2 regions of the Pseudomaricurvus sp. genome follow, and region 1 is predicted to be linked to the other one. Evidence: riboswitches for the same ligand, from Rfam matches in the RefSeq annotation. Region 1 holds a riboswitch; the other holds the start of a gene.
What was found. Region 1 has a riboswitch for cobalamin ahead of ACTG33_RS05100 (TonB-dependent receptor). Riboswitches for the same ligand answer to the same signal wherever they lie in the genome.
Positions count from the first base shown of each region.

Region 2: it holds a riboswitch for cobalamin, as region 1 does, so the genes downstream of both, ACTG33_RS11675 (cobaltochelatase subunit CobN) here and ACTG33_RS05100 (TonB-dependent receptor) in region 1, are expected to answer to the same signal.

Region 1 covers NZ_CBFIHX010000023.1:29,271-36,781, forward strand. The annotation lists gene ACTG33_RS05080 (carboxyl transferase domain-containing protein) at 1-517, shown strand, start outside; gene ACTG33_RS05085 (CvfB family protein) at 631-1,464, shown strand; gene ACTG33_RS05090 (DUF1415 domain-containing protein) at 1,487-2,068, opposite strand; gene ACTG33_RS05095 (DUF2147 domain-containing protein) at 2,239-2,676, shown strand; gene ACTG33_RS05100 (TonB-dependent receptor) at 2,842-4,935, opposite strand; cobalamin riboswitch at 5,147-5,392, opposite strand; gene ACTG33_RS05105 (propionyl-CoA synthetase) at 5,563-7,470, opposite strand.
Region 2 covers NZ_CBFIHX010000081.1:5,344-12,854, forward strand. The annotation lists gene ACTG33_RS11670 (MotA/TolQ/ExbB proton channel family protein) at 1-201, opposite strand, end outside; gene ACTG33_RS11675 (cobaltochelatase subunit CobN) at 241-4,746, opposite strand; cobalamin riboswitch at 4,925-5,080, opposite strand; gene ACTG33_RS11680 (DUF411 domain-containing protein) at 5,222-5,731, opposite strand; gene ACTG33_RS11685 (AI-2E family transporter) at 5,844-6,977, opposite strand; gene ACTG33_RS11690 (GFA family protein) at 7,150-7,511, opposite strand, start outside.

The DNA of each region.
Region 1 (7,511 bases):
ACTGTGTGATGCCTTTGACCTGCCTCTTATCAGCCTGTGTGACACACCCGGGTTTATGGTCGGACCCGAAGCCGAGAAATCCGCTCAGGTGCGACACTTCTCACGTATGTTTGTCACCGCGGCCAATATGGAGATCCCTCTGTTCAACATTGTATTGCGCAAAGGCTACGGACTCGGCGCCATGGCCATGACCGGCGGCAATTTCCACGCAGGCGTATTCACAGTCTCCTGGCCCACTGGTGAGTTTGGCGCGATGGGTCTTGAGGGCGCTGTCCGTCTGGGCTTTAAGAAAGAATTGGAAGCACTGGAAGACCTCGATGAACGCAACGCGCTGTTCGACAAGCTGGTCGCCAAATCCTACGAGAAAGGCAAAGCCATCAACATGGCGAGCACACTGGAGCTGGATGAGGTGATTGATCCGGCGGATTCACGCAGATGGATCATCCGCGGCTTGAAAAGCTCAGCGCCAGCCAAACCTCGCAGCGGTAAAAAGCTTCGCTATATCGATACCTGGTAATCGCCACAGATCAAACGAAGGCCATAAAAACACCAATTCCGCCAAAGAGGCGTTTACTCCCCCGCAGTCTGACCGTAAACTCCACGTTTTCGGTCATTCGCGGGAGAATCCCCATGGTTCAAATTGGTAAATTCAACCGCCTCAAAGTGGTCAAACTGGTTGATTTCGGTCTGTTTCTGGAAGGCGACAAGTTTGGCAACATCCTGCTGCCCAAACGCTATGTCCCCGAAAATACCGACATAGGCGATGAGCTGGATGTGTTTATCTATCTGGACTCCGAAGACGAAATCATCGCCACGACAGAGCGCCCTAAAGTCACTGTAGGGGAATGCGCCTACCTGAAAGTGAAAGACGTGAACCGCGTGGGAGCCTTTCTCGACTGGGGACTGCCCAAAGACCTGATGGTGCCCTACAACGAACAAAGCAATCCCATGGAAGAAGGGAAGTCTTACGTGGTGTATGTGTATCTGGATGCTTACACCAACCGTATCGTGGCCAGTAGCCGTCTGAATCGTCACCTGAAGGAAGAGTCTCTTTACTTTAAACCCCAGCAAGCTGTGAAACTGCAAATTTGCGGTCGCACAGACATGGGCTATAAAGCGGTGATCAACAACACTCACCTGGGACTGTTATTCAAAGACGATGCCTTCAAACCGCTGAAATACGGTGCCAGAACACCCGGTTACATCAAGGCGATCCGCCCGGACAAAAAAATAGATTTGAGCCTGCAGCTACCCCCAGTGCAACAACGGGAACAGCTCACCGAGCAAATTCTTGAGCATCTTGAAGCCCGCGGTGGCACCTCTAATCTGACTGACAAGAGTGCACCGGACGATATTTACAAAGAGTACAACGTCAGTAAAGGTGCTTACAAAAAAGCTTTGGGCAGTCTGTACAAGGCCAAGCGCATTCTGATTGAGCCCGACAAAATTACTCTGCTCAAATAAAGAGCTCGTTAATGACACCGTTTCATTGACCGGCAAACAGAAAAGGAAACAGGCCCTGCTTCTCCTTTTGTGATAATTGCTGCATACGGCGGATGTTGTTTTCAGGGATCTCATCACTGTCCGGGTAACGCTCTAACATGGCTTCCAGGCTCGCTTCTCGCAGTAAATGCAAGATGGGATACGGCGAGCAGTTGGTCAGATTTTCAGCATCCCCGGGAGCTGTACCTTCGAACTGGTACTCGGGATGAAAGGTCGCCACCTGAAACTCCCCTTCCCAACCTCGTCGCACAACCAACTGATCCACCCAGTTGAGATAGAGGTTGTAATCCATAAAATCCCTCAGCATATGAGGGATGATCAGTAACGTCGTTTCCAATTCAGAAGCTGGGGTCGACTCCAGCCTTTCCAGTTCTCTCTGCAAATCCTGCAGTAACGCCTCTTCATCTTTGGCATCAGAAACCACAAAACGTACTTGACCAGCCTTGGTAGGACGGGACGCAAACGGACACAGATTCAGACCAATCACCACATCCTGCAACCAGCACTGCACCTGCGTGACAATGTGTTCTTCTTGAGTACGCGTCGATTCCGGGGTTGTTTTCAAGCTCGATTCCCTCCTGCCAGGGACAGTGACCAATGACTTTTCAGTCAGCATTTTGCGTTTTCCACTCCAATACAGAATGCTAGACTTGAGGTGTATTATACCTGTGTTGGAAATCTGCATCCGACACAGAATCGAATTTCATCATTCAAATAATAAAGTAAGGGAATTTCATGTTCAGAACTCATTTCATTGCTCTTTTCACCGCGTTAACCCTGCCACTGCTCACTACCGGTGCTTTTGCCGGTAACGAAGCCGTACTCGGCCAGTGGAACACCCTGGATCGCGATGGCACCCCGCTATCTCTGGTAGAACTTTATTTGGATGGTGATGAACTCAATGGACGTATCCTCAAGCTTTATGATGAGAACAAACAAGGCGCAGTCTGCCAAGAGTGCGACGGTGAACGCCACAATCAACCAATCGAAGGCCTTGTATTCATTACCGGATTGACTGCCGATGATGATGAATGGGTAGATGGTCGTGTTGTTGACCCTGAAAGCGGCAGTGAATACGACTGCAAGTTATGGCTGGATGGCGAGACTCTGAAGCTCAAAGCAGGTTTCGGGTTTATTGCACAAACCCGGGAATGGGAAAGACCGGCACAGTAAGCCGGCTGCAAACGACATAAACCTCCCTGTTCATCACTGGCCATGGCCATCGTTGAGAATGAACAGAGAGGTTTTTTATTGCTAATGGCTATTCAAGCGGAGAAACTAAGAGCCTCCCAGAAAGACCAAGTGTTAAGCAGAAAGACCAAAAGTTAAGCAGAAAAACTAAAAACTCTTACCCAGCGTCACTCTGAACGTGCGAGGCTCCACCGGGTGAAAGTGATAATCTTCAACCGGAGCCATATTGGCCGCCAATTCCGAAGCGGTCAGCGATTCAAAGTAATACGTTATGTCATCATCTTCTGAATCCAGAAGGTTCAGTACTTCAACACCCGCTGTCCAGCCGTTAGCCCACTCGTAAAACAGATTGGCGTTTAGCGTTGTGGTCGAATCTGACGTAATCGACCCTGCCTCATTCAGATCCCGCGGCCCAAAGTAGCGACCACGCAATCCCGCATGTAGACCTGAGTCGAAACTGGCCGTCAGCCCCACGGAATAAACACGTTCCATGCTGTCCGGCAGATGCTTGCCGATTGGGCCACCAGCATCGTCGTATTGCTCATCGCGAAAACGGGCCTGACTCAGCGCAGCATCGGCATCCACAATCAACCAGTCATTCAACTCGTAATAAATACCGATTTCCAAACCGCGACGGCGAGTTGCTCCACGAGGCTCCGTGGTTCCTTCATCGCCGACAAAGACCAGTTCAGAATCGAGATCCAGCTGGAATAACGCCATAGAAATCTGCGCACCAGAAATGATGGCAGTGCGAAGCCCCAGCTCATAGCCGGTAGACTGAGCAATAGGATCAACTGAATCGAGGGTGCCACCTGGATTGACCGGATCAATGGTCGCCACAACTCCTCGAGCATCATTACTGTGAATGCCTTTACCGTAGTTAATAAAGAACTCGGTTTCCGCCCAAGGGCCCAATGTAATGCTCAGCTTAGGGCTAACCTTGCCTTCTGAATCATGACCAGAGTTCTCAGGATAAAGATCGCTATCCACATCGAACGAAAAATAGTCATAACGTACACCCAATTCAGTACTCAGCCAGGGCGTCCAGACATGATTCAGACTGGCAAAGATTCCGACTGAAGATTCTTCAACACTATCGCTGACCCACAAATCTGCCAAATGGCCTTTCTGACTCGAACCGACACCGACCTCTCCGATGTCGTCATAACGCAGAGTGGTACCCAGTTGGTAGCTGGTAGACTCACTGAAAACTCCGTCGTAAACGAATTCCCCACCCCAAATGGTACGATCATCAAATTGAGTAAATTCGTCACCATTGACCGGGTCATTCGCAAAGTAGGTAAAATTTGAGGTGAGCTTCAAAGCATAATCAATGACATAAGCAGAGGCTCGAAAGCGGCCTTCACCCAACTCGCCCCACATTCCGGATGACAGACTGTATCGGTGCGTATCGCCACCGTCGTAAGGCGTCAAGTAACCCAACCGGTCTATTTCCCCCTGATCCACAGTACGCTTGGGAATCTGATCAGATGAATTCCATTCATTTTCATACGCCATGGCCGTCACACTGAAACCACCGCTTTGGTCTCCCTGAGTGTACTTAACCACGCCGTTATTTTTTTTTAGGTCTTCTTCCAAATCCCAGGGGCCGTTGTTACGCAGCATTTCGGCACCAACAACCAGATTGCCTTCACCGACTTTCACACCGCTGGTCAAAAGAGCCCGCTGATACTGGTGCTCGCCCACGGTCAATTTGAGCTGAGTATCCGACAGCGCCTTTGTATAACGGGCATGCGCACTGCCAGCGGAAGAAAAATCCCCTTCGCTGGCGTAATACGGACCCTTTTTATAGGTCATGGACTGAACCAGTTCGGGAATCAGGAAGTTGAGATCAGCGTAACCCTGTCCGTGCCCATGAGTGACCATATTGACGGGCATACCTTCAACATAGGTTGCGAAGTCTGTGCCGTGATCCAGATTGAAGCCACGTAGAAAATACTGATTGGCCTTACCGTCACCACTGTGTTGAGTGACCACCATGCCAGGTACGGTTTCGAGTACTTCAGCAGGACGCAACAAAGGCCGGTAAGCAAGCTGCTCCTGAGACACGGTACCGACTGAAGCCGAGGTAGCTTCACCATCGAGCTTTAGCAGTTGCCCTACCACCAATGTTTCTTCAATCAATCCGGGAACGCCGGCTGCGACGGCAACTGAAGATGCGAGCCCGCACTGGATCGCAACGGCTGCAGAAAGAGCGTGGATCGTTAATGGTTTTGTCATGTATATTCCTTGTGCACTAAAATTCCATCCGTCTTGCGACAGATAGGAAGTAGACTAAAAGCACCTGATAACAAAAAACCGGCTCACTTGAAGGGAGGTCTTATACGCAATAATCATTGCTGTATAAGCCTAACACGCCAGGAGTTTGACGACAGGTATATGTTACGTCGCCAAACGGAGATCCGCTCTGATTGCACCCCCCGACCATCAGATAACAACGCTTGTTGAAGCAGGTATTCTGGCTCTCGTTTCAACGCGGTTTATCACCTTCCCAAGAGTGATTGACGATAAAACCGATCAATCACTCTCAGTGGTTAACCGTCGCAGGTCAGTTTCAAAAAACAAACCAGCACTACGACAGCGATAAACAGCTCCACGAATACAGTTGCGGGGACAGCTTCGTTTGTCACGAATTCCCTGTAAACTTCCGAAGAAGACTTCAACAAATCGACGCCCATAATACTCAACCTAAATCTGCATGCAAGATATCGCCAAACAAATAGACATAAAAAAGCCTGTATCAACAATATCGATACAGGCTTTACGATCATAAACGCATGAGTCGTGATAAGGCCTATTGCTCTACTTCTGCATCGCCTGTCCCTGAATAACTGTCCCCGAATAACTCTACTTCTTCAAACTTCCTACACCATAGCCATGATCGGACAACACACCTGCGATCTCCGGAGGACCGGCAGGATCATCAATGGTTGATGGTACTGAGTAATCTTCGCCATCAGCAATCTGGCGTAATAGTTTGCGAAGAATCTTCCCTGAGCGAGTCTTCGGCAAACGTTCAACAACAAGGACTTTCTTGAAACTTGCCACTGCACCTATGCTATCTCGAACCTTAGCCACCAACTCTTTCTGAAGCTCTACTTCAGCCATTGTTTGACCATCTTTCAAAATAACCAAACCAAGAGGCAGCTGTCCTTTCAGTTCGTCAGCCACACCAATAACGGCGCATTCCGCAACCGCGGGATGCCCAGCTAATATTTCTTCCATTTCACCGGTAGACAAACGGTGTCCAGCCACATTAATGACATCATCCGTGCGGCCCATGATAAATACGTAACCATCGTCATCCCGATAGCCGCCATCGCCCGAGACATAATAACCATCAAACGTCGAAAGATAGCCACTTTGAAACCGTTCAAAATCGCCCCACACTGTAGGCAAACATCCGGGAGGTAAAGGCCGCTTAAGAGCAACGGCCCCCTGCTCATTAGGCTCCATAGGAAAACCTGCCTCGTCGAGGATCTGCACATTAAAACCCGGCGATGGCAATGTGGCGGAACCAGCTTTACAGGGTTTGGGGTCAATCCCCATGAAGTTCCCACAGATCGCCCAACCGGTTTCTGTTTGCCACCAATGATCAATCACAGGTACAGACAACAGGTTTTTGACCCACTCATACGTTGGAGGATCAAGACGTTCTCCCGCCATAAAGACCGTCTTTAAGCAGGAAAGATCATACTGTTTTAATAGCGTTGAATCCGGATCGGCTTTGCGGATAGCCCTAAAAGCCGTCGGCGCCGAAAACAAAGCTTTGACTCCGTACTCGTTTACGACTCGCCAAAAAGCACCTGCGTCAGGTGTATTCACCGGTTTACCTTCGTACAACACCGTCGACAAACCCGACAGCAAAGGCGCGTAGACAATGTAGGAGTGCCCCACTACCCAGCCAACATCGGAAGCCGCCCAGAAGACTTCTCCCGGATTCATGTCGTAGAGGGCTTTCATACTGTATTTCATCGCTACGGCGTGACCACCGTTATCGCGAACCACGCCCTTGGGTTTACCCGTTGTGCCGGAAGTGTACAAAATGTACAGCGGGTCAGTGCCTTTTACGGGTGTGCAAGGTACTGGCTGTGTGCGTGATGCAAGCTCTTGCCAATCGTAGTCACGTCCCGACAACAGTTCAGCCGATTGTTGATCCCGCTGGAAAATAATACAGGCTTCAGGTTTATAATCAGCCAGATCAATTGCATCATCCAGCAGCGGCTTGTAAGGAATCACCCGGTCAATTTCGATTCCACAAGAGGCCGAAAGGACGACTCTGGGTTGTGCGTCGTCAAGACGTACAGCCAATTCGTTCGCCGCAAACCCTCCGAAAACCACCGAATGAATGGCCCCAAGACGAGCGGAAGCCAACATAGCCACCACCGCTTCCGGAATCATGGGCATATAGATCAGGACCCGGTCGCCTTTTCTGACGCCCTGGTTTTTTAACACTCCGGCAAAAACAGAAACTTTTTTTAACAACTCTTCATAAGTGAGTTGTTGTTTGACTCCTGTAACCGGTGAATCATAGTAGAGTGCCACCTGCTTCCCGCGACCGTTGGCCACATGAACATCCAGTGCCATACGACAGGTATTCATTTCGCCATCGGCAAACCATCGATCCATACCGTTTTCATCCTGGCTTAGAATCGTTTCAGGCTCTTTAAACCACTCCAACTCGCGAGCCTTACTGGCCCAAAAGGCCTCGGGCTGATCAATGGATAACGTGTATTCTTGCTCATAAGTGTTCATTATTCTTGATGACCTCTCACTACGAATAACAAGTCTCCTCA
Region 2 (7,511 bases), on a different contig from region 1:
AATGCGTTTTTTGGCCAACTGTTCAAAGCCGGCTATATCCCCGCTGCGACGCCAGCTGGACAAGCCTTTAACCCGCTCTGCCAATAAAGTACCCAGATCAAGTACCGCCAGTGCCGCCAGCAACATCAGCAGCCACAAAACCGGTTCGAGTAAATAGCTGACCAAAAGGTGCAGCAGACCAATCGAAGAAGACGTTAACATCTAATATTCCTCATGTTTCTATAATGGCCTTTTAAGCCCCTAATCCTTATTGCGCTGACTGGCTGGCGCACGACTGCCTCGCACCCAACCGGCAATCAACAATACTGCCAGCAATAAGGCAACCCAATAGTATGGTGGCGTCTGTGATTCCGAGTCTTGGGACTGGTTTTCAGCGTTATCCTTGTGAGCAGCGTCCTGATCCGATGCGGTTTGACTCTCAGCTTGTTGCACCGCATTGGCGTCAGACAGATTGATTTCAGCCACAACACTTGGCGCAGCCGCAACACTCGAATCCACTGTGGTTTCAGACAAAAGCTTTTGCAGGTTTTTATACTGCTCTTCATCCACATAGGGCTTGATGAAATCGTACATGGGATGATTTTGCGTGGTGTGCCCGCTGCCAGGCAAACCGTTTTCCAGCACCAACTCGGTGAACGATCCCGCCACCTGTTTCAGCGTTTCGTCACTGGCTTCCCAGAAGCCTTTTTGCGCCGCCACCAGCATAATTGCCAACATGTTCGCCTTGACGTGTGCGTTGTGGTTTTGCTCAAGGAATTCATTCAGGCCGATATTGAGCTTGTCATCGATGTAGACCGATTTCACCTCATCCCACACCCAGCTTTTCACGAAACCGGGATTGGTGACCAGCCAGCCCCACAGGTATTCGAGGAATTCGCTGCCCATGGTGCGGGCACCGGCATAGCCCTCATCCATTAACGGTTTCAGCCATTGCGGGTTTAAAAACTGACCGCGTAATTCAGCCAATAGCGCCACTTCCAATGGCTCCATCGACAGGCTATTAGCGTCTTTATGGAACAGAATAAAGTTCTCCGGCGGTTGGCCTTTGACTGTCTCAACGGCGAGACTTAAACCGCCGAGATAATCGAAGGCATCGTTGTTATCCAGCAGCCCATACAGATTACTGGAACGACCCAAATAGGTGTGGCCAACGGTATTGAGGCGCTGTTTGAACACGTCCTGCATGGGTTCACCTTGCAGATTCAAACCGTACGCATGCCCCATGCGGCTCATGTAGGTATCAGCCAATTCAGAGCGCTCTTTCCAACTGCCAGAACGCTCCGCCAGACGATTCACGCCCGCACCGTAGGTTCCCGGCGCATCACCAAACACTCGATAGGCAGACTGCTTGCCCGCCATCACGGCAGGCATTCCCTGTTTCAGCGCATTGCGGGCATCTTCCACCCAGCGCGCCGCAACCAAATTGATGTTCAACGACTCACTGCCCGGGTTTTGCTGATTGCCTAGTGGTTCCAGAGCGCCGTTCAACGCGTAGGTTAACGCCGGATATTGTTCGCGAATCAAATCAGACGAGGCATCCAGCGCCATCAGTACGGCTTTTTCCAGTAACACCAGATGCGCACCGTACAAATCGCGAAACAAACCGGAGGTGGTAAAGACGGTGTCGTGCCGCTGCCGAGGCTGACCGTTTTCCATCATGCCCGTCACGTCCAGCCGCTCCAGATCTTTAACGATACCGCGACTGCTCCACATGGGTTTGACACCTAACATATCAAAACCGAAGGCGATCATGGCGCCTTCATCGCGCACCACATCCGAAGCCCACAGCACGATGGCATCAGACTCTGGAATCTGCGCGTGTCCATTTACTTTTTTTCCATCTACGTTTCCATCTACGTCCCCATCTACTACAGCACTCACGTTAGAAACGGTTTCCTGACGGGCTTTGGCAGCCAGCTCCAGCCCCACGTCATAACCCAAGCGCGATGGAATCAGGCTGCCATCCAGTGCGTAAAAGTTGCGCCCCGTAGGTAAAGCTTCTGGGGTACGAATAGGATCATTGCCTTTACCCGGTGCGATAAACTGGCCGCTCAAGCCTTTCAGCAAGCCATCCATTTCAGCCTTGGGCGACGCAGACAGCATGCTCTCCCAACCTGCTCCCACCTCATCGCCCTGCGCCATGGACGTGAGCATGGTGTCGATAGCTTTGTCAGTCCAATCCTGCCCGAAAACATGCAGTCCCAGCGGCATAAAATCTTCTTGCAAGTGCGTGAGGTAGTGACCGATTTCGTGCACCAGCAATTCGTCGTCCACCTGATCAAAGTCCGTAATGCCTCGCACTTCTAATTCGCCAGACATACTGGCCAACAGCTCGTCGCGCAACTTCAGATCATCAACCATAGACTTCATCGCGGTGATGGCCCGCTGACGCATAGCGCCTGCGGCTTCCGGCGCGGCTTCATAGCTTTCTACCAGGTGACGCAGCTCCAGTAATTGATCGTACAACTCAGTACTGTCCAGCGGGGGCGTCAGATGATCGATCATCACCGCCAAGCCGCGACGCTTGGCCTGAATGCCTTCACCCACACCATCCACAATGTACGGATAGACGCTAGGCAGATCCCCGAGCAACGCCTGCGAGTAGTCTTCATCGCTCAAACCCACACGGTGGCGCGGCAAGAATTCATAGGTGGAATGACGACCCAAATGCACCAGCGCATCCGCCTGGAAACCATTGCGCAACCACTGATAAAACGCCATGTACTGATGCGGTGGCGGAAACGACAAGTTCGCGTGCAACAACTCTTCGTTAAGCTCCCAGCCACGAGGCGGCTGCGGACCCACAAAGACATTGCCAAACTGTATGCCAGGAATCAGCAATTGGTTGTCATACACCATCACTTTTCCAGGTATCGCACCCCAGCCACGCAAACCTTCGACACCGCTGTCGCTGATGGCAGACACTAACTCTTCCGCTTTTGACCAATCTACAGCTTTGTTCTGCGCGCTGCCGTCGACGGATTCACCGTAGGAATCTTCCAACTGTTGCAGCAAGTTCATCACTCGCTCACGGGAAGGATGATCCGCGCCTTCAATGGCGTGACGCAAATCCTTAACCACCCGTGCAGTCAAGTGACGAGCAATGTCTTTATTTTCCAGATGTACTGCGCGCTGTAACATTTCGTGCAGATACCCCAGCGGCCCTGCCACCATTTCCCGCTGCAATGCGGCTGGCAGAGTGTCGAACCACTGCTGATATTGCGCAGGGGAAACCGTCTGAACCTTGGCCGACATGGATTTCAACACCTGCCGATCTTCCGGCAAATTGACACCTTTCTCTTGCAACAAATCCAGCAAGGCTTCTTCCGTTGCAGGCAGTTCACCCGTGTTGTAGCCCGCCGCTTTCATTTCTTGAAGAATATGGAAGAGCGAGGCCGGCACATTCAAGTTATCCGCACCGATGTTGTGACGTCCGGGAGGGTGATTGTAATAAATGATGCCGACTTTTTTATCTGCGTTAGACTTTTCCTGCAGTGCCAACCAGCGATCGACTCGCTGATTAAGCAGTGTGACCTGAGATTCAATGAGGCGAGATAAGGTCACTTTCAAGCCAGTGGCTTTATCAAGACTCGGCGGTGTCATTGCGGCCACCACCAGCGGTTGGGAAACACCCTGTAACTCTGGCATAGCAATACGGTAGTGCACACTGTCCCAACGCAGACCTTCTTCTGACAAACGCCATTCGTCTTCTGTACTGTCGGTTAGACGGATAGCCTTGAGTGTGGGAACATTTAAGGCCTCAAGCGATTGGGTCACCTCTGCACGGCCTTCACCGCCACCGATGACAAAGTTTTGCAGCGAGACTACCACGCCGATACGATCGCGATACTGCGCCAGAATGTCCACCGCTTCGACACTGGCCTCGCCCCATTTCGCCAGCACGCGCAGACAATAGCGATTGCTTGTTGCCTGCTGTTCACAGAGATCTTCCATCAGCTCACGTTCACCGGGACGATCACCGTGCTCATAGTCCAGAATGACAACCCAGCGTTTATCATCATCGATATTCAGTTTGTTCAGTTGCAACTTATTGCCGATGATCTCTACGGGCTGTTCATCCAAAAACACCCGTAGAGGCTTGCGCAACTCAGGCGCTGGCACACTGAGATTCTCGCCAGTCGATGCCAATAAATGCCTGAAAATGCCATCGAGGTTGGAACCGTTGCGATCAGCCCAGAAGAGCTTGGTGGTCAACCAATCACGGTATTTCGGATTATCGTTTAGCTGTTGTTGTGACCACGCCAGCAGATCCGCATCCTGTTCCAACGGCGGATCTTGCATCAGCTGATCAAGATCTGCTCCCTGCAATAAAGGCTTGCTGTTCAAGCGTGAAGAACTCACCAATCGTCGGTCACTGTGTACCGCCACAAAACTTGGAATCAGACGATCATCTTCTAAATAACCGTTCAACAAGGTGGAAGCATCGCCAAACACACCGCCAGCAAAGACGATATCAGCCTGCTTGATTAAGGCTTGGCGTTCCGGCTCCGGCAGTTCACTGAATTGATCGGTGGTGCGTAAAATCAATTGATGCTGAGGGTTAGCGTTGAGAAACGCGTGAGCCCCAGTCAACACATCGGCACTGTTGCTCGACGAAACAACGCCCAATACCGTACCCGCCTGCACGCTGCTCGCCATACTGAGCATCAATACCAGCACACCAACACAGCGGCCAGTTTGAAGCCAACGACCACTCTTTTTCAGATTCGAAACTAACCCAAACATACTGTCTCCAATGGATATGGCCACCACACGGCACCAAAAACAATTGAACGACGAGAGCAAAACGTCTGAATACTCAGACAAAGGGGGAATAAACGAGGCGATTCGTTGTTGTCAGGGGTACAACAACCAGGAAACTGCCCAAGATAAAGCCCTCCGCTTCATCGATGCAACATGCTGCAAAGGGCCGGTTTCGGGCTCACTACCAGACTTCAGGCAGATTACCGTTGCGGGGGCAGCGGTGGGATAGGTCAGGCTCATCAGAGCAGCAGACACCACACTTCCCGTTTAACCTGTTCCAGACGATAAACACAACTACCGTCGACAGGCACCCTTTCACAGAAGGCGCCTATACTAGAAGCTGATGACTCGCAGGTCAAAGAGTTTTGCCGGAGGGCTGATCGAGTTGAAACCACCATTTAAAGTCTATAAATGGTGGCTGATGATTATTGATAGTGGCTAAGGGCTACTCATGTGGTTAGTGACTGTGAGCAGAATCTACGGGCTCACTGACATGCTCATAAACCTCACTGCTGCCGTCCTTCTTCAGCAACAGGACATCGTAGTCGTCATGGCGATGCCCCACTTCCATTCCCGGGCTACCCACTGGCATACCCGGTACAGACAAGCCAATAGCATCTGCAGGCTTTTCCTCTAGAAATCGTTTCATAATCGGTGCAGGCACATGCCCTTCAAAGACATAGCCATCCACTACGCCCGTATGGCAGGACTGGTATTGAGGCGCAATACCGTGCTTCTGTTTAACGTCGCTCATACTGTCTGAATCGGTCACCGTAGGGCTGAAGCCTTCACCCTCAAGATACGTCACCCATTTCTCACAGCAACCGCAGTTGGGATTTTTAAACACAGAAATATCGGTTTCAGCCACCGCCAAGCCTGAACTGATGAACAGGCAAACCATCAAAATCAGCCTTGGGATCACAGCCACTGCTGTCGTCGCGTTACTCTTGGCTTGTACGGTTAACATAAATATTCCTTATCCGATCAGAAGAGTTGCCTTTATAAAGCAGCCATTAACAAGCGTCAATACATCAATATCTCTATACGACAGTACACCAATACACCAATACAACAGTACATCACTCAGGCTCATCCTGCGGTACCGGGTTCTCGGTTTCTAACTCACCAACTGCAGCGCTGTCTTCATCACCGCTTTCGGACTCGTTATTAAAATCCAGAATAAAAATCTGCCAGAAAGCGATAAACAGTACCGCCACCAACGGACCAATCACAAAGCCATTCATGCCAAACAAGGCAAATCCGCCAAGGGTAGACAACAACACCAAATAATCCGGCAGTTTGGTGTCCCTGCCCACCAGAATCGGCCGCAGCAGGTTGTCCACCAAACCAATGATACCCGCACCAAAGGCTGTCAGAATCAGGCCTTTCTCCCAACTGCCCACCGCAAACAAATAAATCGCCACTGGCCCCCAAATCAGTCCCGAGCCAACCACAGGGATCAGCGACAACAACACCATGACCGCCCCCCAGAACACAGCACCTTTGATGCCCAACAAGGCAAAGATTATCCCCCCTAAACTCCCCTGAATAATCGCCACCACCAGATTGCCTTTGACGGTCGCCTTGGTCACTTCGGCAAACTTATTGAACAGGTGTCGCTCCCGCCCATCTCCCAAAGGCAATGCCCGAATCAGGAGATCAATCAGCATGGTGCCGTCACGAAACAGGAAAAACACCAGATACAACATCAACGCCAAACTGACAAAGAACTGCAACATATTCTGCCCGATGGACAAGGTATTCTCCGCCGCCCAACGACTCACCGTGCCAGCACTTTTGGTGAGCGTTTCCTTGATGAGCGACAGGTCGATATTAAAGCGATCCAGCAGCCCCTGAATAAAGGGAAACCCATCGCGCACCTTTTCCAGATACTCCCCCGGGTCCAGCTCACCACTCTCTAAAAGCTGATAGACCTCCCGCCCCTCATCCACCATAGCCTTGATCAGGAACAACATCGGCGCCACACCGACCACAACACAAATCGTTAACGTCGCCAGCGCGGCCAGGTTACGTCGGTTCCAGCGATTCAGCAGGAACTGGTAAAGCGGATAAAACAAAATGGTAATCACACAGGCCCAAAACACCGGACTGAAAAACGGCTTGAGCAGAAAAAAGAACAACACAGAGACAAGCACCAGCATCAGCAGAAAACTGCCCTGCTCCAAACGCGTGTAACCTTGAGGGGCTGGCATCAAATACTCCTTTTGCATTATCCGTTGGTGACATCAGAGGCAACTAAATGGGTAAGCGCCTGTTTATATCACCATAGCATTACCGTTGTGCTGTGTAATTGTTGTCCGTGGGCAATGGGAACACTCTGATTAAGTCTGACTCAGTTTAGGGGAAGCTGAGGTGTGATCTGGCTTACTCTGGCAGGCCCTCGAATTCTGGCACGTCGCTATTCGCGTCATCCCACACGACTCTGCTCGATGTAAAAATGTGCGCAGCTGGCAACACCGAGACTTCCGTATCCAAACACCCTGCAGGAACGACAAGCAACCCTGCAATTTGAGTGTTTGGTAATGCTGAACCACACGACTTACAAAAGCTTTTGTTGTGACGAGTGCCCGGAAGCGTAAAAGACATCACAGCATCCAGCCCCATAAGCCAGGTCAGTTTAGCTGACTGCGAAAATAAATTTGCGGCATGAGCAGATCCCGTATCTTTTTGACAACGCTCGCAATGACACAGGTAAAAGCTGTCAAAGTCACCTAGCACCTCAAATC